DNA from 4 places in the Pseudomonas sp. LBUM1666 genome. Region 4 is predicted to be linked to each of the others. Evidence: predicted binding sites of a transcription regulator. Region 4 holds the regulator's gene; each other region holds the start of a gene.
What was found. Region 4 encodes sigma-54, which starts transcription at its own class of promoters, with help from an activator protein. Its sites were predicted from a motif close to ANTGGCATNNANNTTGCTNT; they were not measured.

Region 1 (3,950 bases), 590 kb from region 4:
AAATCGACCAGAAACGAAGGCGTTGGGTTGCAGCATAGGTCAGGGGTGGCAGTTGACCCAATTCATAAACATCTGGGCATGATTTACATCGATCTCCCAAACACCGAAAACCCCCTGTGGGAGTGAGCCTGCTCGCGATAGCGGTGGAACAGTCAACATCAATGTTGAATGAAAAAATGCCATCGCGAGCAGGCTCACTCCCACAGGGTTCTGTGTTGGTCTCTAAATCCCGGGCATAAAAAAGGCCTCCCGAAGGAGGCCTCTTTTTTGTCACGCCGCTTGCGCAGGCGCTACCGGATCAGCAGCTGTAGTACAGCTCGTATTCCAGTGGGTGTACGAAGGTGCGTACTTTGATTTCTTCTTCGCTTTTCAGGGCGATGTAAGCGTCGATGAAGTCGTCGCTGAAAACGCCGCCTTTGGTCAGGAACGCACGACCTTTGTCCAGCTCGTCCAGGGCTTCTTTCAGGCTGCCGCAAACTTGTGGGATCTCTTTCGCCTCTTCAGGCGGCAGGTCATACAGGTTTTTGTCAGCAGCATCACCAGGGTGGATCTTGTTCTGGATACCGTCCAGGCCGGCCATTACCAGGGCAGCGAAGGCCAGGTACGGGTTGGCTGCCGGATCCGGGAAGCGAGCTTCGATACGGCGAGCGCGAGGGCTGGACACGTAAGGAATACGGATCGAAGCGGAACGGTTACGAGCCGAGTAGGCCAGCATCACTGGAGCTTCGAAACCTGGGACCAGACGCTTGTAGGAGTTGGTCGACGGGTTGGTGAAGCCGTTCAGGGCCTTACCGTGCTTGATGATGCCGCCGATGAAGTACAGAGCGGTATCGGACAGGCCGGCATAGCCTTCGCCAGCGAAGGTGTTCTTGCCATCTTTGGCGATGGACAGGTGAACGTGCATACCCGAACCGTTGTCGCCGTACAGAGGCTTAGGCATGAAGGTCGCGGTGCGGCCGTAAGCCACAGCTACGTTGTGCACGCAGTACTTCAGGGTTTGAACTTCGTCAGCCTTGGCTACCAGGGTGTTGAACTTCACACCGATTTCGTTCTGGCCGGCAGTCGCCACTTCGTGGTGGTGAACTTCGATGACCAGGCCCATTTCTTCCATGGCGTTGCACATGGAGGTACGGATTTCGTGGTCGTGGTCAAACGGTGGAACCGGGAAGTAACCGCCTTTGATACCTGGACGGTGGCCGTGGTTGCCGCCTTCGATGTCCTGGTCGGACATCCACGAACCTTGTTCGGAGAAGATTTTGAACATCGAGCCGGAGATGTCGGACTTGAACTTCACCTGGTCGAAGATGAAGAACTCTGGCTCCGGGCCAACGAATACGGTGTCGCCGATACCGGTCGACTTCAGGTATTCCTCGGCACGCTTGGCGATCGCACGTGGGTCGCGATCGTAGCCTTGCATGGTCGAAGGCTCGATGACGTCGCAAACGATGATCAGCGTTGGGTCTTCGGTGAACGGGTCGAGAACGGCAGTGCTGTCGTCCGGCAGCAGGATCATGTCGGAAGCTTCGATGCCTTTCCAGCCAGCAATGGAGGAACCGTCGAACATTTTGCCTTCTTCGAAGAAAGCTTCATCCAGCGCGTCGCGAGCCGGCATGGTCACGTGGTGCTGAGTGCCTTTGGTGTCCGTGAAGCGCAGATCAATCCACTTGACGTCATGATCTTTGATGAGTTGAACCGACTTCGACATAGTGTCCTCCGGGTGGCTTCGGGCTTAAGTAGTGGATGCCCTTAGAATGTGGGTGATGCCGGCGCGAATACTCTGCCAAGGCAACCTGCCTCACAAGGGAGCAAATTGCATGCCAGTGCCCCAGCATGGGTTTTTTGCCCCAATTTCACGCTTATAAAGGTACAAAGCGGAGCAATGCTGGAAATAGCGCCCCCTAATGTAGCGTCAAATTCAACAAATGACCTGTTTTGGTGCGCGCAAAACCTTCTGCACATTAACTGGTTAAACCTTGAGCAATTTCCGCTATAATCCGCGCCCCCCTTTTTCGGCTGGCCCAGCGCGCGCTGTTTTCATGAAACTAATCGTAAAAGTCTTCCCCGAGATCACCATCAAGAGCCGCCCGGTACGGATGCGTTTCATCCGCCAGTTGGCCAAAAATATCCGTACCGTGCTCCGCGATCTGGACCCGGCTGTGGTGGTGAACGGTGTGTGGGACAATCTCGAGCTGGAAACCCGTGTCAGCGAGCCCAAAGCCCTGAAGGAGATGACCGAGCGCCTGAGCTGCATGCCGGGCATCGCGCATTTCCTGCAAGTCGACGAATACCCGCTGGGCGACTTCGACGACATCGTCGCCAAGTGCAAGCAGCACTTCGGTGAGGCGTTGGCCGGGAAGATCTTTTCGGTGCGCTGCAAGCGTGCCGGCAAGCATGAATTCAGTTCGATGGACGTCGAGAAATACGTCGGCAGCCAACTGCGTCGTCAGTGCGGCGCCGCCGGAATCTCGCTGAAAGAGCCGGAAATCGAAGTTCGCCTCGAAATTCGCGACAAACGGTTGTTCGTGATCCACAGCCAGCACAACAGCATCGGCGGTTATCCGCTGGGTGCCCTGGAACAGACACTTGTACTGATGTCTGGCGGCTTCGATTCCACCGTCGCCGCTTACCAGATCATGCGCCGCGGGCTGATGAGCCATTTCTGCTTCTTCAATCTGGGCGGACGAGCCCATGAACTGGGCGTTATGGAAGTCGCGCACTTCATCTGGAAGAAGTACGGCAGCTCCCAACGCGTGTTATTTGTGAGTGTGCCGTTCGAGGAAGTACTGGGAGAAATTCTCGGGAAAGTCGATAACAGTCATATGGGTGTTGTTTTGAAGCGTATGATGTTGCGCGCTGCTTCCCGTATTGCCGATCGGCTGGACATCGATGCGCTGGTTACCGGCGAGGCGATTTCCCAGGTGTCGAGCCAGACGCTGCCGAACCTGTCCGTGATCGACTGCGTGACCGACAAGCTGGTCTTGCGTCCGCTGATCGCCAGTCACAAGCAGGATATCATCGACCTAGCCAACGAAATCGGTACTGCCGACTTCGCCAAGCACATGCCGGAATACTGCGGGGTCATCTCGGTGAACCCCAAGACCCACGCCAAGCGTCCACGCGTGGAGTACGAAGAACAACAGTTCGACATGGCAGTACTTGAGCGTGCGCTCGAGAACGCCAAACTGGTGCCGATCGATCGTGTGATCGACGAATTGGGCCAGGACTTGCAGATCGAAGAAGTCAGCGAGGCGCTGGCTGGTCAGATCGTCATCGACATCCGTCATCCGGATGCCGCTGAAGACGACCCGCTGGGCCTCGTTGGCATTGAGGTACAAGCGATGCCGTTTTATGCATTGAACGCTCGTTTCAAGGAACTGGACCCTACTCGCCAGTACCTGCTGTATTGCGACAAAGGCGTGATGAGTCGCCTGCATGCCCACCATTTGCTCAGTGAGGGGCATGCCAATGTGCGCGTTTATCGACCGAGCTAAGTGCCCGGGGCTGTTTGCCTGTGGCCTGCGTCACCGGCCCCCCGACGCCGCCGTCAAGCTGTAACGGCTTTGCCGGACTCTACTGTTAATCGCTGCCAAGACTTGTCAGCACACCGAATCCTCTGATCGAGATACACAAGTGATCGAAAATCTACGCAACATCGCCATCATTGCTCACGTTGACCATGGTAAAACCACCCTGGTAGACAAACTCTTGCGTCAATCCGGCACCCTGGAGCGCAACGAGCTCAACGACGAGCGCGTGATGGACTCCAACGACCAGGAGAAAGAGCGCGGTATTACCATTCTGGCGAAAAACACCGCCATCAACTGGAACGGCCACCACATCAACATCGTGGACACCCCGGGCCACGCCGACTTCGGCGGCGAAGTTGAACGCGTAATGTCGATGGTTGACTCCGTTCTGCTGCTGGTTGACGCTCAAGACGGCCCTATGCC
Region 2 (3,950 bases), 2.9 Mb from region 4:
CCATACCATCTTTATCGTTACGTCCTTATGACAAAACGATCATTCCCTCGATGTGACGCATTGGTTAGAACTCAATACAGGTTGACGCCGCAATGACGTCAACACCTTGGCTCGCGACGCCGGCAGCGAGCCCCAACGGCAGGAGTTTTTCTGCCAGACCTCAATTGAGGTCGACGCGATAAATACAGTCAACAAGTGAGGGCAACACCCTATGAGAAGACTTAAGCGTGATCCGTTGGAAAGAGCATTTTTGCGCGGATATCAATATGGCGTTGGTGGCAAATCCCGTGAGCTTTGCCCATTTACTCTACCGTCGGTACGCCAAGCCTGGATTAACGGCTGGCGAGAAGGACGCGGCGACAACTGGGACGGTATGACCGGCACTGCGGGAATCCATAGACTCAACGAACTTCACGCCGTCGGCTAACACAGGGCACACACTCCGACACGACAATCTGATTACGTAACGACTTACCACGCACGCCCCATCCGGGCGGCGGGCTTCGGCCCAGGGGCTCCTTCGAGGAGCCCTTTTTTATGCCTGTTCTAAACTTCGCGATGAACCCCCTTGCCACAAAAGCCCTCAGCGCAGGGCTGCTATTGCGTCTACGGATTCACGAATCAGCGCCGGGCCTTTATAGATGAAGCCGGAATAGAGCTGCACCAGGCTGGCGCCCGCAGCGATTTTCTCAGCCGCGTGCTTGCCTTCGGTGATGCCACCCACGGCGATGATCGGCAAGCGACCGGCCAACTCGGCCGCCAGCACCTTCACGGTGTGGGTGCTCTTGTCGCGAACCGGTGCGCCGGACAGGCCGCCCGCCTCGTCACCATGCTCCATGCCTTCAACGCCGACGCGGCTCAGGGTGGTATTGGTGGCGATTACCGCGTCCATCCCGGTTTCGATCAGCGCTTGCGCGACCTGAGCGGTTTCTTCGTCGGTCATGTCCGGCGCAATCTTGATCGCCAGTGGTACATGTTTGCCGTGGCGCAGCGCCAGTTCTGCGCGGCGCGTCGCCAGGTCGGCCAACAGTTGCTTCAGCGAATCGCCGAATTGCAGGCTGCGCAGGCCCGGGGTGTTTGGCGAACTGACGTTGACCGTTACATAGCTGGCGTGGGCATAGACCTTGTCCAGACAGATCAGGTAGTCGTCGACTGCCCGCTCAACCGGGGTATCGAAGTTCTTGCCGATATTGATGCCCAGCACGCCCTTGAACTTGGCTGCCGCCACTCGGGCCAGCAGGTGATCGACGCCGAGGTTATTGAACCCCATGCGGTTGATGATCGCCTCGGCTTCCGGCAGACGGAAAATGCGTGGCTTCGGATTGCCCGGCTGCGGACGCGGGGTGATGGTGCCGATTTCGACAAAACCAAAACCCAGTTGCGCAAAACCGTCGATGGCCGCGCCGTTCTTGTCCAGACCGGCCGCCAGGCCCACCGGGTTCGGGAAGTCCAGGCCCATGACGGTCACCGGCATTTTCGCCGGCGCCTTGCACAGCAAGCCGTTGAGGCCCAAACGTCCGCCCGCGCCGATCAGGTCCAGGGACAGATCGTGGGAGGTTTCCGGGGAAAGTTTGAACAACAGCTGACGGGCCAGGGTGTACATGGGCGGCTTTGACTCGAATGGCGGCGAAATGAGGCGGCGATTATAGCCGGGCATCGGGGTTGCAGGCGAGGCGCGCGACAAAATCAGCGAGCGATGGCATATGCCTTGCACCAGCACACCTATCAGCACTCATGCCAACGGCGGGATGAGTCGAAAGACAATGGCGTCGTCACCCGGCCTTGCTCGCTTGAAGGTCTGGGACGACGCTTTTTTTTGGAAGGTGTTTAGCCATGAATGAAACCACAGCGGGCCCCCTGGCCTGGGTCAACGGCAGCGATGCCCCGGAAAAGACCGAAATCAACCTTGGCTTCATGGCCCTGAGCGACTGCGCCTCGGTAGTGGTCGCGGCCACGCAGGGCTTCGCCCAACCTTATGGCCTGACCCTGAACCTCAAGCGCCAGTCGTCCTGGGCCAACCTTCGGGACAAACTGGTCAGTGGCGAACTCGATGCCGCCCACAGCCTGTACGGTTTGATCTACGCCGTGCATTTGGGCATCGGCGGTGTCGCGCCGACCGACATGGCGGTGCTCATGGGCCTGAATCAGAATGGCCAGAGCATCAATCTCTCCCATGGCTTGCAGGCTCTGGGAGTGACCAGTCCTGAAGCACTGGACCGGCACGTGCACCAAAGTCGCCCAAAACTCACCTTCGCCCAGACATTTCCTACGGGCACCCACGCCATGTGGCTGTATTACTGGCTCGCGAGTCAGGGTATCCACCCGTTGCAGGACGTCGACAGCGTGGTGGTGCCGCCGCCGCAAATGGTCGCGCACCTGCAAGCCGGGCGCATCGACGGCTTCTGCGTCGGCGAGCCATGGTCCGCCAGCGCGGTGCAGCAAAATCTGGGGTTCACGATGGCAACCACCCAGACTATCTGGCCCGATCATCCGGAAAAAGTCCTCGGCTGCACCCGCGCCTTTGTCGAGCAATACCCCAACACCGCAAGGGCGCTGGTGATGGCGATTCTGGAGGCCAGCCGCTTCATCGAAGAAAGCACCGAGAATCGCCGCAGCACCGCGAAGCTGTTGAGTGCCCCGCAATACCTCGACGCACCGCTCGACTGCATCGAACCGCGATTGCTCGGTGACTACGCCGATGGCCTGGGTAATCGCTGGCAAGACCCGCACGCACTGCGCTTCCATGGTGATGGCGAGGTCAATCTGCCGTATCTGTCCGATGGCATGTGGTTCATGACCCAGTTCCGCCGCTGGGGTTTGTTGCGCGACGACCCGGACTACCTCGGCGTGGCCCGTCAGGTCCAGCAACTAGACTTGTATCGAGAGGCCGCCACCGCTGTAGGTGTGACCGCTAGTGATCAGCAAATGCGCAGCAGCCAGTTGATCGACGGCAAGGTCTGGGATGGCCTGGACCCCGCCGGCTATGCCCGCAGCTTCAAGCTGCACGCCATGAGCGACAGCTCGCCCCTTCTCGCCAGCCGCTGACAGGAGACTGCGAATATGTTGCGTATCCTGCTGATCAACGACACCGCGAAGAAAGTCGGTCGCCTGAAAGCGGCCTTGACCGAAGCCGGGTTCGAGGTGATCGACGAGTCGGGCCTGACCATCGACCTGCCCGCACGCGTCGAAACAGTGCGTCCGGACGTTATTTTGATCGATACCGAGTCACCGAGCCGCGATGTGATGGAACAAGTGGTGCTGGTGAGCCGCGACCAACCGCGGCCGATCGTGATGTTTACCGATGAACATGACCCCGATGTGATGCGTCAGGCGATCAAGTCCGGCGTCAGTGCCTACATCGTCGAAGGCATCCACGCACAGCGCTTGCAGCCGATTCTCGACGTGGCCATGGCGCGTTTTGAAAGCGACCAGGCCCTGCGAGCCCAGCTCAACGCCCGTGACCAGCAACTGGCCGAGCGCAAACGCATCGAGCTGGCCAAAGGGCTGCTGATGAAAATGAAGGACTGCAACGAGGAAGAGGCCTACACCCTGATGCGCCGCCAGGCCATGAGCCGTCAGCAGAAGCTGATTCAGGTGGCGGAGCAGATCATTGCCATGAGTGAGCTACTTGGCTGAACGATCATCCTGAACATGGCACAGATCTCGCAAAGTAATCGCTACAGGTAACCAACGGCGGTTGCCCCACCTACGACAAAGACGTCGCTCACCTCATTTGCCTTTTGGCGAATCCGGTGGCGGCGTTTTTTTGTTTTGGCCCCACAGACCGGGGCCGGTGGTGCGGCCGATGCGGCGCCCCACCTGCAAGCTCATGACTCCTTCTCGAGACTCCTAACAGCTGAGGTGCGCGATGAATTCAAGCTTCTGGAAATCTGGCCATACCCCGACATTGTTCGCGGCCTTCCTCTATTTCGACCTGAGTTTCATGGTCT
Region 3 (3,950 bases), 590 kb from region 4:
GTGGAGTTCAGGTTGATCGTCGACGAAACCGTGGAGGTGTTTTTTGGCGCCAGGTTCGACGTATCGATGCGCAGGTCAGTCAAAACGCCATTGAGGATCTTGCCATTGGCATCCACGCCATAACCCTGCAGACGCGCAGAGCCATCGCTATTGGTGACGTAACCGTCCTTGTCGACCTTGAACGTACCGGCACGGGTGTAGGACATCGAACCGTTCTCGCTCAGCACGAAGAAGCCGGAACCGTTGATGCCCATGTCCAGCACGTTGCCGGTGTTGTTGACGTCGCCCTGGGTGAACTGCTGGGAAACGTTGGCCAGGCGCACGCCGTTACCGATGGTTTTGCTGCCGGAACCCAGCTTGGTGGCCGAGTAAACGTCTTCGAATTCCGCACGGGACGATTTGAAACCGGTGGTCGCGACGTTGGCGATGTTGTTGCCAGTCACGTCCAGTTGTTTGTTGGCTGCATAGAGACCGCTAAGGCCGATATTGAAAGACATATTCCACTCCTTTGTGCCGTGTTAGTCGGCTCTACATACCAATAGTTTGTACTTTGGACAGGGCGATGCTGCCCAGCCCGGCCAGGTTCAGCATCAACTCACCGCCGGTCTGGCTGATGGTCACGCTGTTGACGGTGGCCGGCAGGTACGTCACCAGCGAGGTCGCCTTACCGTCGTAGGTCGCCGTAGCGTTGAAGGTATAGGGACCCGCCTTGGCCACTTCGCCTGCGTCGTTTTTGCCGTCCCAGATGAAAGTGGAAGTACCGGCGACCTGGCTGCCCAGGTCGATAGTGCGGACAACCTTGCCATCGGCATCGGTGATCTTGACCTTGACCGGGTCCACCGACGACGGTACGGCAATGGTGCCGGTGAAACTCTTGGAGGTATCGACCACCGCTTTGTCGGCCGGTGCAATAACCGAACGCCCGACCAGCGACGACGCCTGCAACGCCTGGGACGAGCTGTAATTGCTCGCCAGGCCACTGACGGTATCGTTGAGCGTAGTGATGCCTTCCAGGCTACTGAACTGGGCCAACTGGGCGACGAACTCGCCGTTGTCCTGCGGTTCCAGCGGGTTCTGGTTTTTCAGTTGCGTTACCAGCAACTGCAGGAACGCGTCCTTGCCCAGTGCCTTGTTGCCGGTGGCGCTGTTCGTCGCCGACGCCAGGCCGTCGGCACTGGTGTTGGTCTTGATCGAGGAGTTGGCCAGGATGTCCTTGAGGCTCAAACCACTGGTGGTATCAGTAACACTCATCTGAGTCGCCCCTTATCACTGACCTAGGGTCAGGACCTTTTGCATCATGGTTTTGGCGGTGTTCATCATTTCGGCGTTGGTCTGGAACGAACGGCTCGCGGAAATCATGTCAGCCATTTCTTCCACCACGTTGACGTTCGGGTAGTAGACGTAGCCCTTGGCGTCGGCCGCCGGATGGTTCGGCTCGTAGCGCGCGTCAAGGTTGCTCTGGTCTTCGACCACGCCCAGCACTTGCACGCCTTGACCGGCGGCGTCCTGGTTCTGGAACAGCGAGTCGCTCCCGCCGCTCTGGCCGCCCTGGAACATGGTGGCGAATACCGGGTGCCGTGCACGGTAGGTCTGGTCGATGCTCGACGAGACGGTCTCGGCGTTGGCGATGTTACTGGCGACGGTGTTCAAGCGAGTGGTCTGGGCACTCATGCCGCTACCGGCAATGTTGAAAACACTGGCTAGGGACATGACTTACTCTCCACGAAGGGCTGATACCAGCCCTTTGAATTTGCTGTTGAGCAGGGTGAAGCTGGCCTGGAAGTTGACCGCGTTTTCCGCGTAGTTCGACTGTTCCAGCTGGGCGTCCACGGTGTTCTGGTCGATCGACGGTTGCATCGGCGTGCGATACAGCAGCGACTCGTCACCATTGCCCAGGCCTTCGGCTTCGATATGACGGCTGTTGGTCTTGTTCAAGGCGAAAGTGCCGCCCTTGGTCTTCTCGTTCTGCTCGGCGAGCACTTTCGAGAAGTCCAGATCCCGAGCCTTGTAGTTCGGGGTGTCGGCGTTGGCGATGTTGTTGGCCAGGACTTCGGCACGCTGAGCGCGGAAGCCCAGGGCTTGTTCGTGGATACCGAGCGCTTTATCGAAGCTGATGCTCATGTCGGAAACCTTCGGGTGACCTGATTTTTCGTAACATGGACATAGCAAGCGCCGTGCCAATTGAAAAAAGCCCGTAAACCGGGGCTTTGCGGGCAGTGGCAACGTGGCAATGCCAGAAAAGCGGCAACCGATTTCCGCCGCCTGCCGCTTTTCTGCCGCTTATCACGGTCGAAAGAACACCACTTCCCCCTGTGGGAGCGGACTGTGGCGAGGGGGCTTGCCCCCGTTTGAGTGCGTAGCACTCACAGGATTTTTGCTACATCAGAGATTTTAGGTCTGCTTCGCAGCCCAACGGGGGCAAGCCCCCTCGCCACAGTTCGCTCCCACAGGGGGATGACGGTGGACTTGGGAAATCAGTGGGCAAAAAAAACGGGAGCCCCTGAGGACTCCCGTTTTTTGATGACGCCAACGAATCACTTCGCCTGGTAAATGATCCCCGGGCTGCACTGGACCATCTGGTAATGATCCGGCAAACCGTTCAGCGCCTCGGAAGCACCGAGGAACAGATAACCGCCTGGCTTCAACGTGCTGTGAATGCGCAACAGGATGTCCTTCTTAACCTCGGCGGAGAAGTAGATCAGCACGTTGCGGCAGAACACGATGTCGAACTTGCCGAGGCTCGCGTAGCTGTCCAGCAGGTTGAACGAGCGAAACTCCACCCGGCTCTTGATCGGCGCCTTGATTGCCCAGCGCCCCGGCCCTTTCGGGTCGAAGTAACGCTGCAGACGCTCGGGCGAAAGACCACGACCGATGGCCAGGCTGTCGTACTCGCCGGTCTTGCAGTTGGTTAGCATGGTGCCGGACAGGTCGGTGGCAACGATCTGCACGCCCATCTTCAACTGGCCCATGTTCACGCGCTCGAACTCATCGATCGACATCGACAGCGAATACGGTTCCTGACCCGACGAACACGCCGCCGACCAGATCCGCAGACGCTGGCCAGGGGCGGCCTTGATCGCGGCGGGCAGCACCTTGTTCTTCAAAACTTCAAACGGATAGGTGTCACGAAACCACAGGGTTTCGTTGGTGGTCATGGCATCCACCACCATCTCGCGCAAACCGCTGCGCGGCTGGGTCTGGATGCGCTGGACCAGCTCACCCAGGGACTTGATGCCTTGCTGTTCCATCAGTTTGTTGAGACGGCTCGAGACCAGGTACTGCTTGTTTTCACCGAGCAAAATGCCACAGGCTTTTTCCAGGAAGACCCGGAACTGTTCGAAATCCAAATTACCCGTAGACAAAGATGCCGCCTCTTAAATCGTGTTAACCGTTAGGGGCAGAAGGCCCCTAGCTGATATCTGCTGCTTTGATCCGGTCGACTACCCGGGATGCCAGGTCATCAGGACGGAATTTGGCAAGGAAGTCATCGGCACCGACCTTCTTGACCATCGCCTGATTGAATACACCCGACAACGAAGTATGCAGGATGATGTGAAGCTTTTGCATGCGAGGGTCGTTGCGGATCTCGGCCGTGAGGGTGTACCCGTCCATCTCCGGCATCTCGATGTCGGAAATCATCATCAGGAACTCTTCTTCCGGCTTCTTGCCCTCGTCGACCAGTTTGCGCAGGTAATCCAGCGCTTGCCGACCGTCGTTCAACGCCACCACTTCGACACCGACCGTCTGCAGGCAACGACTCACCTGCTTGCGCGCCACCGACGAGTCATCGACCGTCAGTACTCGCAAAGAGAGCGCCTTGTGCTGGGTTTCGACATCCACCACGCCGACGGAAATCGCTTCCGGTGTCGGCGCCACTTCTGCCAGCACTTTCTCGACGTCGATGATTTCGACTAACTGATTGTCGACCCGAGTCACAGCCGTCAGGTAAT
Region 4 (3,950 bases):
CAGCCGGTGGCAAAGATCGATGAAACTGCGATCGACTATTACGCGATCAACGCCCACAGCGTGCAATACCTGCCGGACGGCAAACTGCAATACGAAATGACGTCCGACAAGGTTGAACACCTGAAAGCCACCGAAGTGACGCTGTTGACCAATCCCGACCTGAACATGTTCCGCGGCACCGAGTTTCCGTGGCATGTCCAGAGCGAGCACGGCGAAGTGAATCCCGACGGCACTCAGGTCGAACTGATTGACTCGGTGCGCATCACGCGCTTCGACGAGAAAAACCGCAAGACCCTGATTACCACCACCCGCATGACAGTGTTCCCGCAGCAGCAATATGCGCAGACCGAGCAACCCGTTAGAATCGACGGCGCTGGTGGTGTGTCGACTGGCAAGGGAATGAAAGCGTATTTGAAAGAAAGCAGGATACACCTGCTATCGAACGTAAGAGGACAGTATGAGGCTCGTTAAAACCCTCCCTATTTTGCTCGGTCTGAGCGCAGCACTGGGAAGCGTGAGCGCCTGGGCTCTGCCGAACGATCAAGAGCAGCCTATCCGCATCCAGGCCGACGATGCCCAACTGGACGACAAGAATGGTATTGCCACCTATAAAGGTGACGTGATCATTACCCAGGGCTCGATGATTGTTAAAGGCAATACTGTAACCATCACCCGCACCCCGGCCGGCGACATCGACGTGGTGACTTCGGTGGGCAATCTGGCCTACTTCGAGCAGATGCAGACGGCTGGCGACACCAAGCCGGTTCAGGGCTACGGAGTGACCATCCAGTACCACGCCTCGCAAAACCGCGTTGTATTGATCGATCGTGCCAAAGTCATCGACAAGGACAACAACGTCACCCAAGGCGAGAAAATCGTCTACGACACGGTGAAAAAACTGGCGAGCGCCGGTCGCGCCACGGGCAACAAGGTCACCGAGTCGCGTCCGCGCATCGACATGGTGATCCAGCCCAAGCCGAAAACCGACGAGAAAAAGGCCCAGTAATGGCAACTCTGAAAGCTCAGCATCTGGCCAAGAGCTACAAGAGCCGCCAGGTCGTGCGCGACGTCAGCCTGTCGATCGACAGCGGTCAGATCGTCGGCCTGCTGGGTCCTAACGGCGCCGGCAAGACCACCTGCTTTTACATGATTGTCGGCCTGGTACAGGCCGATCAGGGCCGCGTACTGATTGACGACCTGGATGTCAGCCACCAGCCTATGCACGGTCGTGCGAAGGCCGGCATCGGCTATCTTCCGCAAGAGGCATCGATCTTCCGCAAACTCTCGGTAGCCGACAACATCATGGCGATCCTCGAGACCCGCAAGGAACTCGACAAGGCCGGTCGTCGCAAAGAGCTGGAAAGCCTGCTGCAGGAATTCCACATCAGCCACATCCGCGACAATCTCGGCATGAGCCTGTCCGGTGGTGAACGCCGCCGCGTGGAAATCGCCCGGGCACTGGCCACCAACCCGAAATTCATCCTGCTCGACGAACCTTTCGCCGGCGTGGACCCGATTTCGGTGGGCGACATCAAGCAGATCATCTATCACCTCAAGGCCAAGGGCATTGGCGTGCTGATCACTGACCACAACGTCCGTGAAACCCTGGATATCTGCGAAACCGCCTACATCGTCAACGATGGCCAGCTGATCGCCGAAGGTGACTCTGCCACCATCCTGGCCAACGACCTGGTCAAGGAAGTGTATCTGGGCCATGAGTTCCGCCTGTAAGCACTGAGGTGTCTGGCTGGTTGCTCGGGCGCTTGTCTCGATAAAAAATCAACATTTTTTTATTGTTACAGCGCTCTAGGCAAACGCTGCAGTTTCGGGCATATAATTTGCTTATGTTTGGCGCTCCGGCGCCCTGTAGTGGATGGCGCATGTGCGCCGGCGAATAAGGTGTTAAGCCCCTGCCATGAAACCATCGCTAGTCTTGAGAATGGGCCAGCAGCTGACGATGACACCGCAGCTGCAACAGGCCATCCGCCTGCTCCAATTGTCGACCCTGGACCTGCAACAGGAAATCCAGGAGGCCCTGGAGTCCAATCCGATGCTCGAACGCCAGGAAGAAGGCGACGACTTCGATAACGCCGACCCCTTGGCCGACAAAGCCGAACAGCAACCCAACGCTGACATTCAGGAACCCTCCTACCAGGAAACCGCCCCGACGGTTGATAACCTCGAGGAAGGCGACTGGAACGAGCGCATCCCCAACGAACTGCCCGTCGATACCGCGTGGGAAGACGTCTACCAGACCAGCGCCAGCAGCCTGCCGAGCAACGATGACGACGAGTGGGACTTCACCACCCGGACATCGGCCGGCGAAAGCCTGCAAAGCCACCTGCTGTGGCAACTGAACCTGGCCCCGATGTCCGACACCGATCGCCTGATCGCCGTGACCCTGATCGACTGCATCAACAATCAGGGCTACCTGGACGAAACCCTCGAGGAGATTCTCGAAGCCTTCGACCCGGAGCTGGACATCGAACTGGACGAAATCGAAGCCGTCCTGCACCGCATCCAGCAATTCGAACCCGCAGGCATCGGCGCCCGCAACCTGGGCGAATGCCTGCTGCTGCAATTGCGTCAGTTGCCCGCCAAGACGCCTTGGCTGGTCGAGGCCAAACGCCTGGTCACCGATTACATCGACCTGCTCGGCAGCCGCGATTACAGCCAGCTGATGCGTCGGATGAAGCTCAAGGAAGACGAACTGCGCCAAGTGATTGAACTGGTGCAGAGCCTCAACCCGCGCCCAGGCTCGCAAATCGAGTCCAGCGAAGCCGAATACGTCGTTCCCGACGTGATCGTACGCAAGGACAACGAGCGCTGGCTGGTGGAGCTGAACCAGGAATCCGTGCCACGACTGCGGGTCAACGCTCAATACGCCGGTTTCGTGCGCCGCGCCGACACCAGCGCCGACAACACCTTCATGCGCAATCAGTTGCAAGAAGCCCGCTGGTTCATCAAGAGCCTGCAAAGCCGCAACGAAACCCTGATGAAAGTAGCCACTCAGATCGTCGAGCATCAGCGCGGTTTTCTTGAATACGGCGACGAAGCCATGAAACCGCTGGTCCTGCATGACATCGCTGAAGCGGTGGGCATGCACGAGTCGACGATTTCACGGGTGACCACGCAGAAATTCATGCATACCCCACGGGGCATATATGAACTGAAATACTTTTTCTCCAGCCACGTCAGCACCTCCGAGGGCGGTGAATGCTCGTCCACGGCGATCCGCGCGATCATCAAAAAACTGGTTGCCGCGGAAAATCAGAAAAAGCCGTTGAGTGACAGCAAGATCGCTGGTTTACTGGAGGCACAAGGCATTCAGGTGGCTCGCCGCACCGTCGCCAAGTACCGCGAATCCTTAGGGATCGCGCCTTCGAGCGAACGCAAGCGGTTGATGTAGAGCCACGCCACAGCGTTCCAGTGGCAGGCATTTCTGCCTGCCGCTTTATGCACTGGCAACGAAGGAGAAGCTGTATGCAAGTCAACATCAGTGGACACCAACTGGAAGTGACCGAACCTCTTCGCACCTACATCGGCGAAAAACTCGAACGATTAGAGAGGCATTTCGACAAGATCACCAACGTGCAAGTCACGATGACGGTCGAAAAGCTCAAGCAGAAAATCGAAGCCACGCTGCATATTCCCGGCAATGAAGTGGTCGCAAACGCGGAGCATACCGATATGTACGCGGCGATCGACGCACTGACCGACAAGCTGGATAAACAACTCAAAAAGCATAAGGAAAAGACCCAAAGCCTCCTCCAGGGCGCGACCGGTCGTTAACACTCCCAACCCATGATCCGACTTGAAAGCATCCTGACCCCCGGCCGTTCCCTCGTGAACGTGCCGGGCGGCAGTAAAAAGAAAGCCCTCGAGCAAATTGCCAACCTTATCCACAAAGAAGTGCCGGATCTGGAGATGCAAGATGTCTTCGAGGCTCT

Region 1: glnA (glutamate--ammonia ligase) is a predicted target of sigma-54. The motif match lies at 1,803-1,822, and genes of this name have one in related genera.
Region 2: ACA056_RS19780 (CmpA/NrtA family ABC transporter substrate-binding protein) is a predicted target of sigma-54. The motif match lies at 1,696-1,715, and genes of this name have one in related genera.
Region 3: flgB (flagellar basal body rod protein FlgB) is a predicted target of sigma-54. The motif match lies at 2,163-2,182, and genes of this name have one in related genera.

Annotation. Positions count from the first base shown of each region.
Region 1 is NZ_CP166789.1:336,570-340,519, forward strand. Features, by position in the region: gene glnA (glutamate--ammonia ligase) at 299-1,705, opposite strand; gene thiI (tRNA uracil 4-sulfurtransferase ThiI) at 2,037-3,491, shown strand; gene typA (translational GTPase TypA) at 3,631-3,950, shown strand, end outside.
Region 2 is NZ_CP166789.1:4,322,774-4,326,723, forward strand. Features, by position in the region: gene rmf (ribosome modulation factor) at 212-427, shown strand; gene ACA056_RS19775 (quinone-dependent dihydroorotate dehydrogenase) at 584-1,603, opposite strand; gene ACA056_RS19780 (CmpA/NrtA family ABC transporter substrate-binding protein) at 1,834-3,045, shown strand; gene ACA056_RS19785 (ANTAR domain-containing response regulator) at 3,061-3,636, shown strand; gene ACA056_RS19790 (nitrate/nitrite transporter) at 3,869-3,950, shown strand, end outside.
Region 3 is NZ_CP166789.1:1,519,982-1,523,931, reverse strand. Features, by position in the region: gene flgE (flagellar hook protein FlgE) at 1-497, opposite strand, end outside; gene flgD (flagellar hook assembly protein FlgD) at 529-1,251, opposite strand; gene flgC (flagellar basal body rod protein FlgC) at 1,267-1,710, opposite strand; gene flgB (flagellar basal body rod protein FlgB) at 1,714-2,121, opposite strand; gene cheR (protein-glutamate O-methyltransferase CheR) at 2,535-3,362, opposite strand; gene ACA056_RS06860 (chemotaxis protein CheV) at 3,409-3,950, opposite strand, start outside.
Region 4 is NZ_CP166789.1:928,463-932,412, reverse strand. Features, by position in the region: gene lptC (LPS export ABC transporter periplasmic protein LptC) at 1-471, shown strand, start outside; gene lptA (lipopolysaccharide transport periplasmic protein LptA) at 458-1,006, shown strand; gene lptB (LPS export ABC transporter ATP-binding protein) at 1,006-1,731, shown strand; gene ACA056_RS04065 (RNA polymerase factor sigma-54) at 1,916-3,409, shown strand; gene hpf (ribosome hibernation-promoting factor, HPF/YfiA family) at 3,484-3,792, shown strand; gene ptsN (PTS IIA-like nitrogen regulatory protein PtsN) at 3,805-3,950, shown strand, end outside.